Linked DNA regions of Halotia branconii CENA392. The main gene of each other region encodes a partner of the protein of the gene in region 2 in a complex. Links are inferred from orthologs where the notes say so. Each region holds a gene or a part of one and is shown on either strand. Other genes may lie near its edges.

Region 1 (6,146 bases), 3.5 Mb from region 2 along the record:
GCGTATTGTATGGAGTTTTTACCTCCACAGGTACTCAGACAGGTAATGATTTCCGGCGCTTTGCTACTGGACGTTGGCTATCTAGTTACGGCAGTGGCGGCGGCGCTAAAGTCGCAGTGATCGCCAAGATTAATCCCGTCAATGGTAGCGTTTACTATGCCACATTTCTCTCTGCCAGAAAACCAAGCGATGGCAAAACTAACTCTTTAGTTGTCACAGGACTATCATGGAATGGTATAAATCTAACTGTGAAGGCAGATTCATGGTGGACTCCCCGCCGCGCTGATAAAAATTCCATGACTTGTTCTGGTTCATCACCTTACAAATACATCGGCGCATTCACTAGCGATTTAACCAAAGTAAGTGCAGCTTCAGCAATGAATTGTTATTAAAAACTCTATCCCCTTGTGGGCATGGGGCATGGGGCATGGGGAAGAAGTTATCAGTTACCAGCACTATTCACTGATTTAACCACCTGTGATACCATTTCACGAAATTATTGATACAAATTACTTTTCTTACTCCCCCTGCCTCCCCTGCTTCCTCTGCTTGCCCAAATGTATCAACTTTAAAGTAAAACGGTATGAAGGGATGGAGTTTCTCGCTGCTTTCAATGAAAAAATTTTATTGGATCAAAGCAATTCTGTAATCGAAAATAGCCGTTGTCTGTCTATTTTTTGCAGCTTGATTTTTTCGGCGTAGAAGGCTTGATAATAAGATTGATAACGTTCTGGTTCAGCTTCTGGATCTGTTGTCTGCCATAGTTCCAAAAAGTGACGATAGCGTTTTTCAATCATCACCAAATTCATGCAAGCGATCGCAGCTTGAACTACTTGCGGAGTCCGCATTATTTCTTTTTTCCATTTCTCGTTGAGATGAAACAGATGTGACACTACTCCCAAGTCTTCTGACAATTGTAGGTATCTATTTTGCAGAGTTGAGATTAAATCTATTTGTTCTGCTTTTATTTCTACAATCTGTTGCCACAAAAATCGATGGTGAGAAAGGCTAAATTGCAAATCTTGTTCTTCTAATTCGTCAATAATCCCTTGACGCTGTTCAAGACAATGCAAGTAAATCCTGAGTAACAAAGCTTCCGCGTGTTCTAAAAGACTGTAATCTGTGGTGAGTGTTGAATGAGAAGGCTTTTCAGCACCTCCCCACGCTTTTTTTGCTGAGACAGGCTTTGAATATATAGCCTTAGTAGGAGCAATTTGAGTGAGCAAATTTTCAACTCTTAGAGGTATCAGTCTGCTATCTCCTAAGCTGAGAATTTCCGCACAGTGAGAAATGTAATAGTTACGTGTATCACTATTGGCTATATTTTTCAGTAACTTAACTATTTGTTGAGTTACTTGCTGGAAATCAGTAGCCTGCCTTAAATCGCGGTTTTGAGTAATTTGCTGAATCTGCCAATCTAGCCACAGTGGGGCATTTGCCAACAATTGTTTATAGTCTTCTGAAGTGTGACTATACAAGTATTCATCAGCATCTTTACCATCAGGTATATTGAGAATTTTTAATTGAACTTCCCCTTTATATGCTAGTTCGGCAATTTCGCCGATCGCGCGTTCGGCAGCAATATTGCCTGCTTTATCGGCATCAAAGTTAAGTACTAATTGTTTCGATTCGGTGTAGCGTAATATCAGCCGTACTTGTTCTAAACTTAATGCTGTACCCAGGGAAGCAACGGCATTAGTAATCCCAGCAGCATGAAGAGCGATCGCATCAAAATATCCTTCTACGACTACTGCTTGATCGAGTTGAGAAATCCCAGCTTTGGCTTCATCTAGGGCAAATAAAGTTTTACCTTTACTAAAAAGTTCGGTTTCTGGTGAATTGAGATATTTGGGTTGATCATCGCCAAGAGTTCTCCCACCAAAAGCAATTACCCGCCCTTGCACATCGCGGATGGGAATGATCAGGCGATCGCGAAATACATCATAATAGCCACCTCCTTGTTTACGTGGCTTAATTAATCCCGCCTTTTCTACTAATTGCACTGGGTAGTGCTTATCTTCTACCAAATAGCGATGGAGAGTTTCCCAACCTGCGGGTGCATAACCCAAGCCAAACTGCTCGATTGTTTCTTTTCTCAGTTGGCGATTAGATTGTAGATATTCAATTGCTTTTAGTTGTGCAGATTGTCTTAGGGCATGTTGATAAAATTGTGCCGTCGAAGCCAGAACTTCATATAATTGTTCGCGTAAAGACAACTGACGCTGCAATTGTTGCCGTTGTTCAGGTTCTAGGGTTTGTATGTTTACTTGGTAACGCCGTGCTAAATCCAATACAACTTCTGTAAACTGGCGTTTCTCCAAATCCATCAAAAATTTAATGGCGTTTCCTCCAGCTTGACAGCCGAAGCAATAATACATTTGCTTTGTCTGACTGACTGTAAAGCTGGGGCTTTTTTCATCGTGAAAAGGACACAATCCCACAAAATCTTTACCGCGCTTGCGTAAGACAACATGTTCTGAGACAACATCTACAATGTCAGCTCGTTGTTTAATTTCCTCAATTGTGTCTGGATGCAAGCGGGGAGTTGGCATAAGTAATCATTTATTCGTCATTAATTATATTTTGACGCAATCTGCAACTAAGCTATTTGGATGATAACTAAGTAAGTCGGCAGGAACAAATTAAGCTACATTAAGCAATGTAAAATTATTGTAATTGATTTCGTAATCAGGGCTTTAGCCCTTTTTTGTTTATATAGCGTCTCGCACAGAGGACTAAAGTCCTCACTACAAACTACTTAAATAATGAACTTAAGCAATAGTCTAGAACAAGAACTTATCCGTTATAACGATTTGATCTCCAGCTATGCCAATGACCCTAGAATCTTCGTGCAGAGGGGTATGGTTTATTTTAAACTAGCTGAGATAAATGCATCTATTGCAGATTTTGACATGGCAGAAAAACTTGACCCGCGTTTAACACCATATTTATGGCAACGGGGATTATCTTACTACTATGCTGCAAAATTTGCAGAAGGTGCTAAACAATTTGAGGTAGATTTGACTGTTAACTTTCAAGATGTAGAAGAGACAGTTTGGCGTTATCTATGTATTGCTCAACTTCAAGGCGTTACCAAAGCACGTCAGTCTTTACTAGAAGTGAAAAACGATCCCCGATTTGTGATGCGGCAGATATATGATTTGTATGCAGACCGCTGTTCTCCAGATGATCTCCTCAAGCTTGGCACAGATGGTAATAAACACACGAAATTTTACAGCCATCTTTATGTGGGTTTATATTTTGAGGCAGATAATCAAGTTGAGAAGGCCAAGCAACATATCATGCAAGCAGTTGGTGAAAAGATTAATGACTATATGTGGCATTTAGCTTTTGTACATCAAAAGTTACGAGGCTTTAATTGAGTTAATCTTTTTTAGCCGATTTTCGTGCCGATTTGGGCGGTGTTCGATGTGCGCCAAAGTATTTTTCACTGCGATAGCGTAGCCACACTCGCAACACTTGGGGAATCTGCTGTTTTTGTTCTTTAGTTAATGTATTGTAAAGTGCTAAGGCGCGATCGCGCTCACCTCGACAGGCAGCATTATTGTGAGCATCCCAATAGCTGCGGGCTACCCGAATCCGCCGACAGACTTCTTTAATTAGCGCGTCTTTAGTCAGTGGAGCTTCTTGCTTTGCCATACTTCAATGCGATGAATTTCTCATGCGATCTTACCGAATCAGGCTCATCCTCACAATTACTAGGACGTTAAATTTGCTAGTCGAGCTACAATCAAATCAGCAATTGATAAAATTCTATAAACATCAAAAAATTTACAAGCGTGACACTCAAAGAGTTAGAACAACAATTTCTTGCCCTCAGTCCTGCTGAAAAATTGCAAGCTATACAGTTACTGGCTCAAAGTCTCGGTAGCAATTGGCAAGGAATTGAGAAAACTCCTAGAGTCTGCGGTGGAGAGGCTTGCATCGCTAAAACTCGTATTCCTGTCTGGATACTTGTAGAAGCTCGCCGTCTTGGATATAGTGATGCTGACCTTTTGACGAGTTATCCAACCATCACAGCTAGAGATTTAGCTAATGCTTGGATATATGCACAAGCTCACCCCAATGAAATTGAATCGGCAATTGAACGTAATCAGGTAGCCTAATCGATGGCTAGGTTTTACGCAGACGAGCAGTTTCCGTTTCCCGCTGTGGAATTATTACGTACTTTGGGGCATGATGTTTTGACAGTCCAAGATGCTGGAAATGCATACAAAGAGACCTCTTGCATAAATATCTTTTTGTCTCACGCAAAGACGCAAAGACGCAAAGAAGAAGCTAAGAATAAGGACTTTTGCAAGAAGTCTAAGGTATAGTTGATGACGAAGTGCTGGCATTTGCCATAAGTCAAGAACGCTCTATATTAACTATCAATAGAGATGATTTTATCCGTTTACATCGTCGTGATTCTAGGCACTTCGGTATTATTGTTTGCACAAACAATCGTAATTGGGAACAGTTTGCAGCCCTGATAGATGAGGCTGTAACAGCAGAAGAACCTTTGCTAGGAAAACTAATTCGTGTAGTACGTCCAGTTACTTAAAGAGTGGCATTGGTGATTGATGGGAGTTAGAGAAATAACAAAGGACAAATGATTAAGTACTTCTAATGCATATTATATTGTTGTTGCCGATTCACCAATCAAGTCTAAAATTGCTGAGGCTTAATTTTATCAGAGGAAATACTATAAATGGGACGTATTTTTATTTCAGCAGCACACGGAGGTAGAGAGGCAGGAGGAATCGATCCAGGTGCGATCGCAGGTGGTACAACTGAAGCTAGAGAAATGATTTTGCTGCGAGATTTTATTGTCACGGAACTCAGGGCGCGGAGTTTTGAAGTTTTAGCAGTTCCCGATGACCTCAGTGCCGCAGACACAATCGCCTGGATTAATTCTCGTAGTCGTCGGGGTGATGTCGCCTTAGAAATTCAAGCTGATGCGGCTAGCAGTCCATCTGTGCGGGGAGCTAGCGTTTACTATATTGCTAACAATACTGAGCGTAAAAGCAATGCTGAATTGTTACTAGTGGGGTTGTTGCGCCGTGTACCTCAGTTGCCTAATCGAGGAGTCAAACCAGATACAGATAGTGGATTAGGTCGTTTAGCTTTTTGTCGCCAAACAATCCTGCCGGCTTTGGTGATGCAAGTGGGATTTCTCAGCAGTCCAGAAGATCGGGCTTTGCTGCAAACTCGTCGCCGGGATTTTGCTTTAGGCATTGCTGATGGACTCGCATCTTGGAGTCGTGTCATTGACCCCACTCCTAATACTCCTCCAGAAGCAACTTATCCAGCTATTAACATCAACATAAATGGGCAAAATTATCCAGAGCAAGGAATAGTGGTGAATGGGAATGCTTACATCCCCATTGATTTAATAGATCGCTTGCGAATTGACCTATCAAAAGCGCCTAATGTCAACCGTATTACTTACCGCAGGATAGTATATGTGAAAGCCGTTGAACTGCGGGACTTTAATATTGCCATCAGTTGGGATGCTGCAACTCGTACCGTCAGCTTACGCTCAAATGTAGTAGTTTGCCCTGGTCAATATGATCGGGTGATGTCAAACGGTATCACCTCAGAAGTACAGTTACAACTATTTTTAAGAAATAATAATGATAATGCCTTAGCCAAGTTTCCTGACATTCCCAAACTTTACCGAGAAGAAGCGATCGCAGAAGGAGTCAATCATGATATTGCTTTTTGCCAAATGTGTGTAGAAACGGGATTTTTACGCTTTGGCAGTGATATTCGACCAGAGCAAAATAATTTTGCTGGTTTAGGTGCGATCGGTGGTGGTGCAGAGGCTGCATCCTTTCCCAGTGCCAGAATTGGAGTCAGAGCGCATATCCAACACTTGAAAGCTTACGCCAGTCTAGAACCTTTAGTGAACGAAGTCGTAGATCCACGGTTTCGCTTTGTCACCCGTGGGATTGCACCATCAGTTAATCAATTATCAGGACGTTGGTCAGCTGATTTGGACTATGGTGTGAAGATTACAGCCATGCAAAAAAGGTTGTATGAGTCAGCAGGATTGCTGTAGTTAAAAAAATAGCGTAAAAGGGTAAAACTTCATGCTTCAAAAGCTGATCAAACGGAGTTTAGCCATTGCAAAATACTAGCTT
Region 2 (8,587 bases):
TGTTCTTTGGGAAGTTCGTGAACTTGGGGTAAAACTTGGTGAACTTCCCGGACATTAGGAGCAATAAACATGCGCCATAATTTCAATTCATTGTAGGCGTAACCAGTAGTATCTAAACTATCTAATTTCAGGTTGCCATATCGTTCGCGTAGTCCTTCTTGATATCCTGGTAAATCAAAACCTGTGGGAATACCAGCGATTTGTTGTAGCATATCCTTTGCTGCTTCTAAATGTTGTGAATCTAAAATAGAACGTAATTTATCTGATTCTCTAATAATTGCTTTAACTTTTTTGAGATACCGCTTCGTCAGTCTTTCCCAATCAAATTCTTGGGGGAGAGTTGGCAAATTCATTTCATACCAAGTATTCGCTAAAACTTGAGAATCTATTAACTGACAGTCTGGTTGAAAAGGATATCCTAAAATTTCTAGTAGAGATTTATGATAAACAAATTTTTTTAAAGGTTGAACATATTGTTTAAGTTCTGCTTCTTCTAAATCTGCATCTTCTAACTCTTGCTGCATCAGCTGCAAAAATTCTTTGAGAGCTTTGCCAGCAGCAATTTCAATATCTTCTTTTTTGAGTTGCTGTAAAATATTTTTGGGAATACATTTTAATAAATCTTTAGCCCAATCTTTAGCCGCATCTTTTGCTAAGTCTTCAAAAATCGGCTTAAAAACAAAACCGACGGTCTGAGTTACTCCCCAAATAGCTAACCAATCTATAATCATACTCATACCGTTTTACTTTAAAGTTGATACATTTGGGGAAGCAGGGGAGGCAGGGGTAGCAGGGGTAGCAGGGGTAGCAGGGGTAGCAGGGGTAGCAGAGGAGGCAGGGGAGGCAGGGGAGGCAGGGGAAGTAAGAAAAGTAATTTGTATCAGTAATTTCGTGAAATTGTATCAAAGTCTGCTCTGTCTTAGACTTCGAGTATATACATCAGCTGCAAAAATTGCTCTGGATTTCAGGATATTTGAAGAAATATGGCAACTAGGGAACTCCGAAAAATAAATTCTTCAATTTATTCCCCCTGCTCCCTGCTCCCCTGCTCCCCTGCTTCCACAACGATGGAATATTTTTTTAGTTAAAAATTCCTTAACCGTCTTGTGATGGGAAAAAGAGTACAGGATACCAGCTTTGACGCAATACTTCAGCTGCAAAACTAGAAATTAACCATTCTTGAAGCTTACCTATTGTTCCTGAAGACAGCGCGATCGCGCTAATATCAGCCATGAAAGCTGTCTCTAAAATCTCAGTGACAGAGTTTCCCTCCCGGACTTCTATCTCTACCTGTAAATTTGTACTTTCCAAATCGGCTTGAATTTGAGATAGGGTTTCGTGAGCTTGCTGTGGTAGAACTTTTCTGGGTATTCCTTTACGACCAGTATTTTCTAAAACCCAGCAAAGTTGACAATGTTGTAGAAACTTCCCAGACTGTTGCTGTGCTAAATGTTTTATCTGTTGCACCAGATAATTTGCCGCTTCACTATCATTATATGGAATTAGCAAAGAGCGAAAAAGGTGTTGACAACGTAATGTTAATTCCTCACAAGTATAAGCAGAAATTAACTGAGGGCGCACTACTAACAGAGGGATTTTTGTTTGGCGCGATAAATCAGCCATTGTACTACCCACCAGTTTTTCCGTAAGTAAACTACGACTTTGAGAACCTAATATAATTAATCCAGACTGATAAGCTTTTGCTACCTTCAAAATTGTCTCAACTGGCTTTCCCGATTGAACTTCTATGTTGACTTCTAAATCATTAAAACCTTCACCAACAGCCTCTGATAATCGGATTTGAGCTTGTTCTACTTTTTCACTATCGACTCGTGGAATAATGCCTTTTTCCCATAATGGAACAACGTGCAGGAACACAATGTGCTTGATCCCTGCAAGCCTAAGACTGGAAACAAAATGCGAAAGACGATGCAACCCGTCAGAAAAGTCTGTACAAATTAATACTCGTTCAAACATAAATAATTAATAAAATAGATTTATAAATATTTTACTTTAACTAAGAATGAGGAAACTTTCGCACTTGATATTCCGCTGATTTCACCAACTCACAAGTTTCTCCCAGTGCTTGAGCAAATCTGCTTTCAATCGCGGCTAAATCTTCTATAGGTATGGCTTTCCACTGTTCCCGTGTCGCCCAGCGCATAATGAGAATAATTTCTGTAGAGTCGTTGGGATTAATCCAAACTTCTTTACCCAGAAACCCAGGATACTCAGCCAGTGCTGTTGTCCAAATTTCTGCATCTTGCTGGATATATCTTTCCCGCATATTTGGGGTTACTTTAAACTTAAGCAGTTCTATAACCACACTTTTTACCTGTGTTTGCTAATTTGCCAAAATAGAGATGTAGGCTAAAATAACCACTCTTCCAGCATAGCTTGAGCAAGAGGCGGGTGGTTTAAAACAATGGAGAGGAAGGGAGTATGGACAGCAACAATTGGTTGCAACAGCTAATGATGGTTGGTATTGGCACAACTTCTCTGGTAGCAGAAAAACTCAAGCAAGTTGGTGACGACTTGGTTAAAGACGGTAAGCTAAATCCTGAACAGGCCAGAGCAGTAATGGATGATGTTGTACAGCAATTAAAATCGGAGCAGGGAAACTGGGATGCCCAAATGCAACGGCAAATGCGAAATATGATGCAGGATTTGGGGGTAGCTCGTCAATCTGAAGTTGATGAACTGCGGGGTAGAATTGACCGTTTAGAACGTCAAGTGCGCGATTTAGAAAATAAGCTTTGGCGTTAAGATGTTGTTTGTGATTTAAACTGATTGTGTTCTATCGGTAATCTAAAATAATTGCCAGATTACCTAAGTAGGGAGAACTCATTTTGAAAGCAATTTTACTCAGCGTGGGTTTCATGCTGATATGTGTTGTAGTTTTGGTGTTAGCACAAGTTGGCAGTAAACAGGACTCTGCGATCGCTGCTAGCTTGAGCCAAACCACACCAGCATCCACGAGTGTCATTGAAAACAATACTTTGATTGCGAGCAAGCCTATGTCTGATGATAAAGCCGTAACTACCCCCTCTGGATTGAAATACGTTGAATTAGAAAAGGGGAGTGGGGCAACTCCTCAAACCGGAAATACAGTTGTAGTACACTACACCGGCACTTTAGAAGATGGTACTAAGTTTGATAGTTCACGCGATCGCGGCCAACCTTTCAGCTTTAAACTCGGCGTTGGACAAGTAATCAAAGGCTGGGATGAAGGACTTAGCACTATGAAAGTAGGCGATCGTCGTCAGTTAATCATTCCGCCAGAATTAGGTTATGGTTCCCGTGGTGCTGGTGGTGTGATTCCACCCAATGCCACACTGCTATTTGATGTCGAATTACTAGATATTAAGTAGGGGCTAGGGGCTAGGGACTAGGGAATAGAGAATAATGCCCTATGCCCTATGCCCTATGCCCCATGCCCAATTTCAATAATTACCTTGTCTAGCTAAATTTTTAAACTTGGTAAACTGTGGGTCGAATAAAAGTTTAACAGTACCTGTTGGCCCATTACGGTGTTTAGCTATTATCACTTCTGCAATGCCGCGATCGGGAGTATCTGGAGAGTAATACTCATCACGGTATAACATGATGACTAAATCCGCATCCTGCTCAATCGAACCCGATTCCCTCAAATCTGACAACATCGGACGCTTATTAGTGCGTGCTTCCACCCCTCGACTCAACTGAGATAAAGCAATCACTGGTACAGATAATTCTCGCGCTAAACCTTTCAGTTGACGAGTAATTTTTGATAATTCTTGAACTCGATTATCGCCTGCTCCTTCCATCAATTGCAGATAATCTATGACAATCAAACCCAATGTTCCTTGTTCTGCTTGCAGTCTTCTTGCCTGAGAACGCATTTGTGTGACTGTAATATTGGGTGTATCGTCAATAAATATTGGCATTTCTGAAAGTATACTAATAGCACGGCTTAACGGTTCCCATTGTGTTTGACTGAGCCGTCCACTCCGCAGATAACCACTTTCAATTTGCGCTTCGCTAGCTAATAGACGTTGTGTTAATTGCTCTTTAGACATTTCTAAGCTGAAAAGAGCAATTGGTAATTTATAAGCAGCGGCAATATTATGAGCAAGGTTTAAACAAAATGCTGTTTTTCCCATTGATGGCCTGCCAGCGACAATAATTAAATCAGAACGCTGAAAGCCGCTAGTCATGGCATCTAAATCATAAAATCCGCAGGGAATACCAGGTAAGGCAATACCTTGATTACGATCTTCAATATCCTGAAAATTATTAATCAGGGTATCAGAAATATGTACCAAGCCAGATTGAGGACGTTCTTGAGTTACACCAAAAACTGTTTGTTCTGCTTGATCAAGAACCTTTGGTAACTCACTCTCAGTCTCGTAACCAAGATGCACAATTTCATTACCAGCTTTAATTAACTGCCGCCGGAAGTATTTATCCATTACCAACCCGGCTAAAGCATCGATATTAACAGCTGAGACTGTGCGATCTACTAAAGTTGCTAATTTATTTCTGCCACCAATGCGGGATAGAATATCGTTGTCAGCCAGCCAACTTGTCACTGAAAGCAAGTCTGTAGGTTTACCTTGAGCGTGTAGCCTAATAGCAGCTTGATAAATATCTTTATGAGCGCTAATATAAAACGCTTCTGGAACTAAGCGATCGCTGACTCGACCAATTGCTTCTGGATCTAGTAAAATTCCCCCTAAAATCGCTTCTTCTGCCTCGATATTTTGGGGTGGTAGGCGTTGCCCGGAGGGGTTGCCAAAGGCATCGCTACCATCACCTTGAAAACTCAGTACTTCAGCCATAAGCGATTTTGGATTATTGATCCGGGTTCATATTACCCTTATAATCCAAAATCACTACAAAAGGCCGTCAAAAATAGGCACAGATACAAGAACTTGAACCCAGCTATCAACATCAAGAACCTTGGAGTAAGCTGTTAAACATTTAATTTGCACATTGAGGCCGCAGGGGGGCAGGGAGCAGGGGGCAAGGGAGAGGGTTTGCAGCTTTTATTACCATTAACATGATGCAATTTAAATGACGATTAGCTTACACGATTTTAAAGCTTAGTCCATAACAGTAAACAGTAAAAACTGGTAACTGATTTAATTTACACCTTACTGCTGACAACTCTTTGATTAAGAACGATTAAACTGGGAAAATAATCAAAGTTAGCTGTATTTAACTAGCTCTTTTTCACAATGGTTTCTACCTTTCCCAACGCCTCTGCTGTAGATTTATCTCGTGTTCGGCTGGCAATCCGTTCATTACAACCACAATTAATAGAATGGCGGCGACGATTGCATCAAAAACCAGAATTGGGTTTTAAAGAAAAACTTACCGCTGAATTTATCTCACAAAAGTTACAAGCATGGGGAATTGAGCATCAAACTGGCATTGCCCAAACTGGTATAATTGCCATTATCAAAGGTAATAAAGGAAACAGTGAGAAAGTCTTGGCAATTCGGGCAGATATGGATGCTTTGCCAATTCAAGAACTTAATGAAGTGCCTTATTGTTCACAGCATGATGGCGTGATGCACGCTTGCGGACATGACGGACATACAGCGATCGCTTTAGGTACAGCTTACTATTTACAACAGCACCGTGAAGATTTTGCTGGCATTATCAAAATTATCTTTCAGCCTGCGGAGGAAGGACCTGGAGGCGCAAAACCGATGATTGCAGCCGGGGTACTGAAAAAACCTGATGTGGATACAATTATTGGTTTGCACTTATGGAATAATTTGCCTTTGGGAACAGTGGGTGTTCGCAGTGGGGCTTTGATGGCAGCTGTGGAGTTATTTGACTGCAAAATTTTAGGCAAAGGTGGACATGGCGCAATACCCCATCAAACTGTAGATTCTGTTGTAGTTGCAGCGCAGATTGTCAACGCTTTACAAACCATTGTGGCGCGTAATGTTAACCCCATTGATTCAGCTGTGGTGACTGTAGGCGCACTTCATGCAGGTACAGTCCACAATGTGATTGCTGATACAGCCGAGATGAAAGGCACTATCCGATATTTTAATCCTGCTTACAAAGGCTTTTTCCAAAAACGTATCGAACAAGTGATTGCAGGAATTTGTCAAAGTCATGGTGCAAATTATGACTTTAAATACCAAGAACTTTATCCACCTGTAATTAATGATGTTAATGTAGCAGAGTTGGTGCGATCGCAAGTCGAACAAGTCATAGAAACACCTGTGGGTATTGTCCCAGAGTGCCAAACTATGGGCGGTGAAGATATGTCATTCTTTTTAGAAGAAGTTCCCGGTTGCTATTTCTTTTTAGGTTCTGCCAACCCTGAGAAAGACTTGGCTTACCCCCATCATCACCCTCGATTTGATTTTGATGAAACCGCCTTAGCAATGGGTGTGGAAATATTTGTGAGATGCGTAGAAAAGTTTTTGAATTGAATATAGAGATTAGGTTTAAATAATCTATTAAATCTACGCAACCCTATAATTGAAACTCTATTATAAATCTGGGCGTGAGAGTAGAAGACAGGTTAATCCCTTATCCTGTCTGCTTAACATATTCCACAATAAGTTAGCATCAAATCTCCCGTAGTATAAGCCCGATCCTGCTAAACCGCCCACGACTACACGGGAAGGGAGATGTCCAACTGGGGCATTTTGGGAAAAGTCTAAGTCTGAGTATCCTAGCCAAGCACCTTTGTTACGCCATCCTACCCGATCACCCAAAAGACACTCTGTCTTGTAATCGACTTTGCCGCCGCACTCCAACCAAATACGTTTTTGCACGCTAAAGCCAAATCGTTTATTACTGTGTCTTACCCAAGCTTGGTTAATAATACGTAAATCAGTAAAAAGAAGGTTATTAATATGTTCAACATCAAGCCAGCCTTGTTCTTCTCTATCAGCTAATTGCAGTATCAGTCTAATAGTTTCCTCATCTGCTTGTTGCCATTTTTTATCTTTGAGTAAGTTTTCTAGTTTATAGTAGATTCTATTTTCATTGGAATTTCGTTCCATAGCTACAGAAGAAAACCAAAGACGGGGTGGTGTTGCAGATGGTTTTAATTCAGGAGAAGGCTGTGTAGTAAAAATATTTTTTATATGTAATTGTATTTGTAAAATTTTATCTTTAAAAGTTTGAGTAACAGTTTGCGACTTATTAACTGAATCGAAATCGGGTGTTAATTTTAATAAATTTAGCCATTCTTGCATAGTTTGGGGTCGGTCTTTTGCCTCTAGTGCCATCCCTTGCAAAATTGCATTATTGACAACATCACTCAGGCTATAAACTAGCTGCTTCGGTGGGATTAATTTCTCGTCATTATATTTACGTTCAAATGAATTAGTAGGGCATTTGCCAGTGACAGTATAATACAAAGATGCAGCCAAACAATATACATCAACTGTTGGGTGACGAACACTTTTATGTAAAAATTCATAAGGGGCAAATGCCTTGTTTCCGAAAGACCTGGAAAAGCTACTTGGCAAAGACATATCCGCAGCAGAAATACCAAAATCTATCAGCACTGCTTTGCCAAATGTAGGATCTTCGTAATTTAAACCGATCATGATATTGAGAGGAGTCCCATCAAGATGTAAAATCTTCTTTTGATGAATCTTTTGCAAGGCTAAACCAATTTGGGATATATACTTTAAAGCTTCTATTTCTTTTAATGCTCCGTTGCGTCTTACTAAATTCCATAAACTACCACCGTGAATATATTCCATCACTAAACAATAGCTACGATTTTCTTCAAAAAACTCGAATCTTTGCACAATATGTGGGTTGTTGACACAACATTTTTTTATTATTTGATCTTCTTTTTTGAAACGTTTAATATATTCAACATAGTTTGGATCTTTTTGGACATTAATATTAGGAGTTTTGATGACTACTTGGCGATTTAGCTTAGTATCCCATGCCCGATAGGTATCTGCAAAACCGCCACTACCTAAATGTTCTTCTATCTTATATTTGCTTTTGTATATTAACTTTCCTGGTTGCCAGAGCATATATTCAAATTTATTAATAGCTAATGTTGGTATTAATTCGACAATTTACAGCAGTTTGCAACAAGCGTGAGGTACAAAGCCTAAGACTCAAAAATCAAATTTTTCTTCTACCTCTTGCCTCAAAAGCAGTGACTTTGTACTTCATACAAACGAAAACTGCTGTATATATGGGAAGTAAACAACTTGGTTCTATCGTTATTGCTTCGTCACGCGATGTACGACTTTTTCTCAATTCTTGTGGGGTGGACAGCGTTCGACTGAGCGCTCACGCTGAAGTTTTGTCCGTCCTTTCTGGGCAGGCTTTCCGGCCTACCCTACAACAAATCAAGGTTTAACAAGATTAAGTTGCACACAGCGCTTCGTCATAAATCTTTAGAAAAGTAAGCTATGTAGAAGAAGCTTGAGGGTAAAATCCATAGAACTGAGTTAATTTTTATTGTGACACGTCTTTTATAGATACAGCAGCTATAAGGTCATTTACGGTTGATTGAGCAAAATCTGCTTGTGTAGACTTTTTATACTTCAGAACAGTTATTATTTACTTACTTGGTGGCATAGTTGGAGAAGGCAGTATT

The links. Proteins that work in one complex are often made in the same cells at the same time.
Region 1: the proteins of dnaB (region 2) and dnaG are in contact, whole or in part, in a crystal structure (PDB 2R6A), measured with the Geobacillus stearothermophilus proteins. The link is inferred for Halotia branconii CENA392 from one-to-one orthologs. Residues at the interface, in WP_033016901.1 of Geobacillus stearothermophilus: Ser13, Glu15, Ala16, Gln18, Glu91, Leu92, Asp94, Ala95, Val96, Pro97, Thr98, Ala99, Ala100, Asn101, Tyr104, Tyr105, Ile108; in WP_049624496.1 of Geobacillus stearothermophilus: Lys456, Leu457, Leu458, Pro459, Ala460, Asn463, Ala464, Leu467, Leu535, Leu536, Ile537, Ala538, Gln544, Glu545, Asp548, Tyr549, His552.

What each region holds. Positions count from the first base shown.
Region 1 is NZ_CP124543.1:6,840,191-6,846,336, reverse strand. What follows is about bases 93-3,049. They hold dnaG (DNA primase), read right to left. Parts: upstream 2,553-3,049; coding sequence 633-2,552; downstream 93-632. Other genes in these bases: QI031_RS30130 (tetratricopeptide repeat protein), read left to right, coding at 2,766-3,049; QI031_RS30140 (hypothetical protein), read left to right, coding at 93-392. Also shown: more of QI031_RS30140, read left to right, coding at 1-92; more of QI031_RS30130, read left to right, coding at 3,050-3,383; QI031_RS30125 (Precorrin-3B methylase), read right to left, coding at 3,385-3,660; QI031_RS30120 (DUF433 domain-containing protein), read left to right, coding at 3,801-4,127; QI031_RS31860 (DUF5615 family PIN-like protein), read left to right, coding at 4,131-4,337; QI031_RS30110 (DUF5615 family PIN-like protein), read left to right, coding at 4,349-4,564; hormogonium tapered terminus morphoprotein TftA, read left to right, coding at 4,712-6,064; QI031_RS30100 (heme-dependent oxidative N-demethylase family protein), read right to left, coding at 6,112-6,146. UniProt on the Escherichia coli protein: RNA polymerase that catalyzes the synthesis of short RNA molecules used as primers for DNA polymerase during DNA replication.
Region 2 is NZ_CP124543.1:3,323,075-3,331,661, reverse strand. The notes cover bases 2,633-5,575. They hold dnaB (replicative DNA helicase), read right to left. Parts: upstream 4,821-5,575; coding sequence 3,444-4,820; downstream 2,633-3,443. Other genes in these bases: QI031_RS14560 (M20 family metallopeptidase), read left to right, coding at 5,220-5,575; QI031_RS14570 (FKBP-type peptidyl-prolyl cis-trans isomerase), read left to right, coding at 2,850-3,371; QI031_RS14575 (phasin family protein), read left to right, coding at 2,633-2,766. In the rest of the region: QI031_RS14590 (HEAT repeat domain-containing protein), read right to left, coding at 1-731; QI031_RS14585 (universal stress protein), read right to left, coding at 1,096-1,977; QI031_RS14580 (TIGR03792 family protein), read right to left, coding at 2,018-2,326; more of QI031_RS14575, read left to right, coding at 2,443-2,632; more of QI031_RS14560, read left to right, coding at 5,576-6,437; QI031_RS14555 (GUN4 domain-containing protein), read right to left, coding at 6,498-8,012; QI031_RS14550 (serine/threonine protein kinase), read right to left, coding at 8,551-8,587. UniProt on the Escherichia coli protein: The main replicative DNA helicase, it participates in initiation and elongation during chromosome replication. Travels ahead of the DNA replisome, separating dsDNA into templates for DNA synthesis.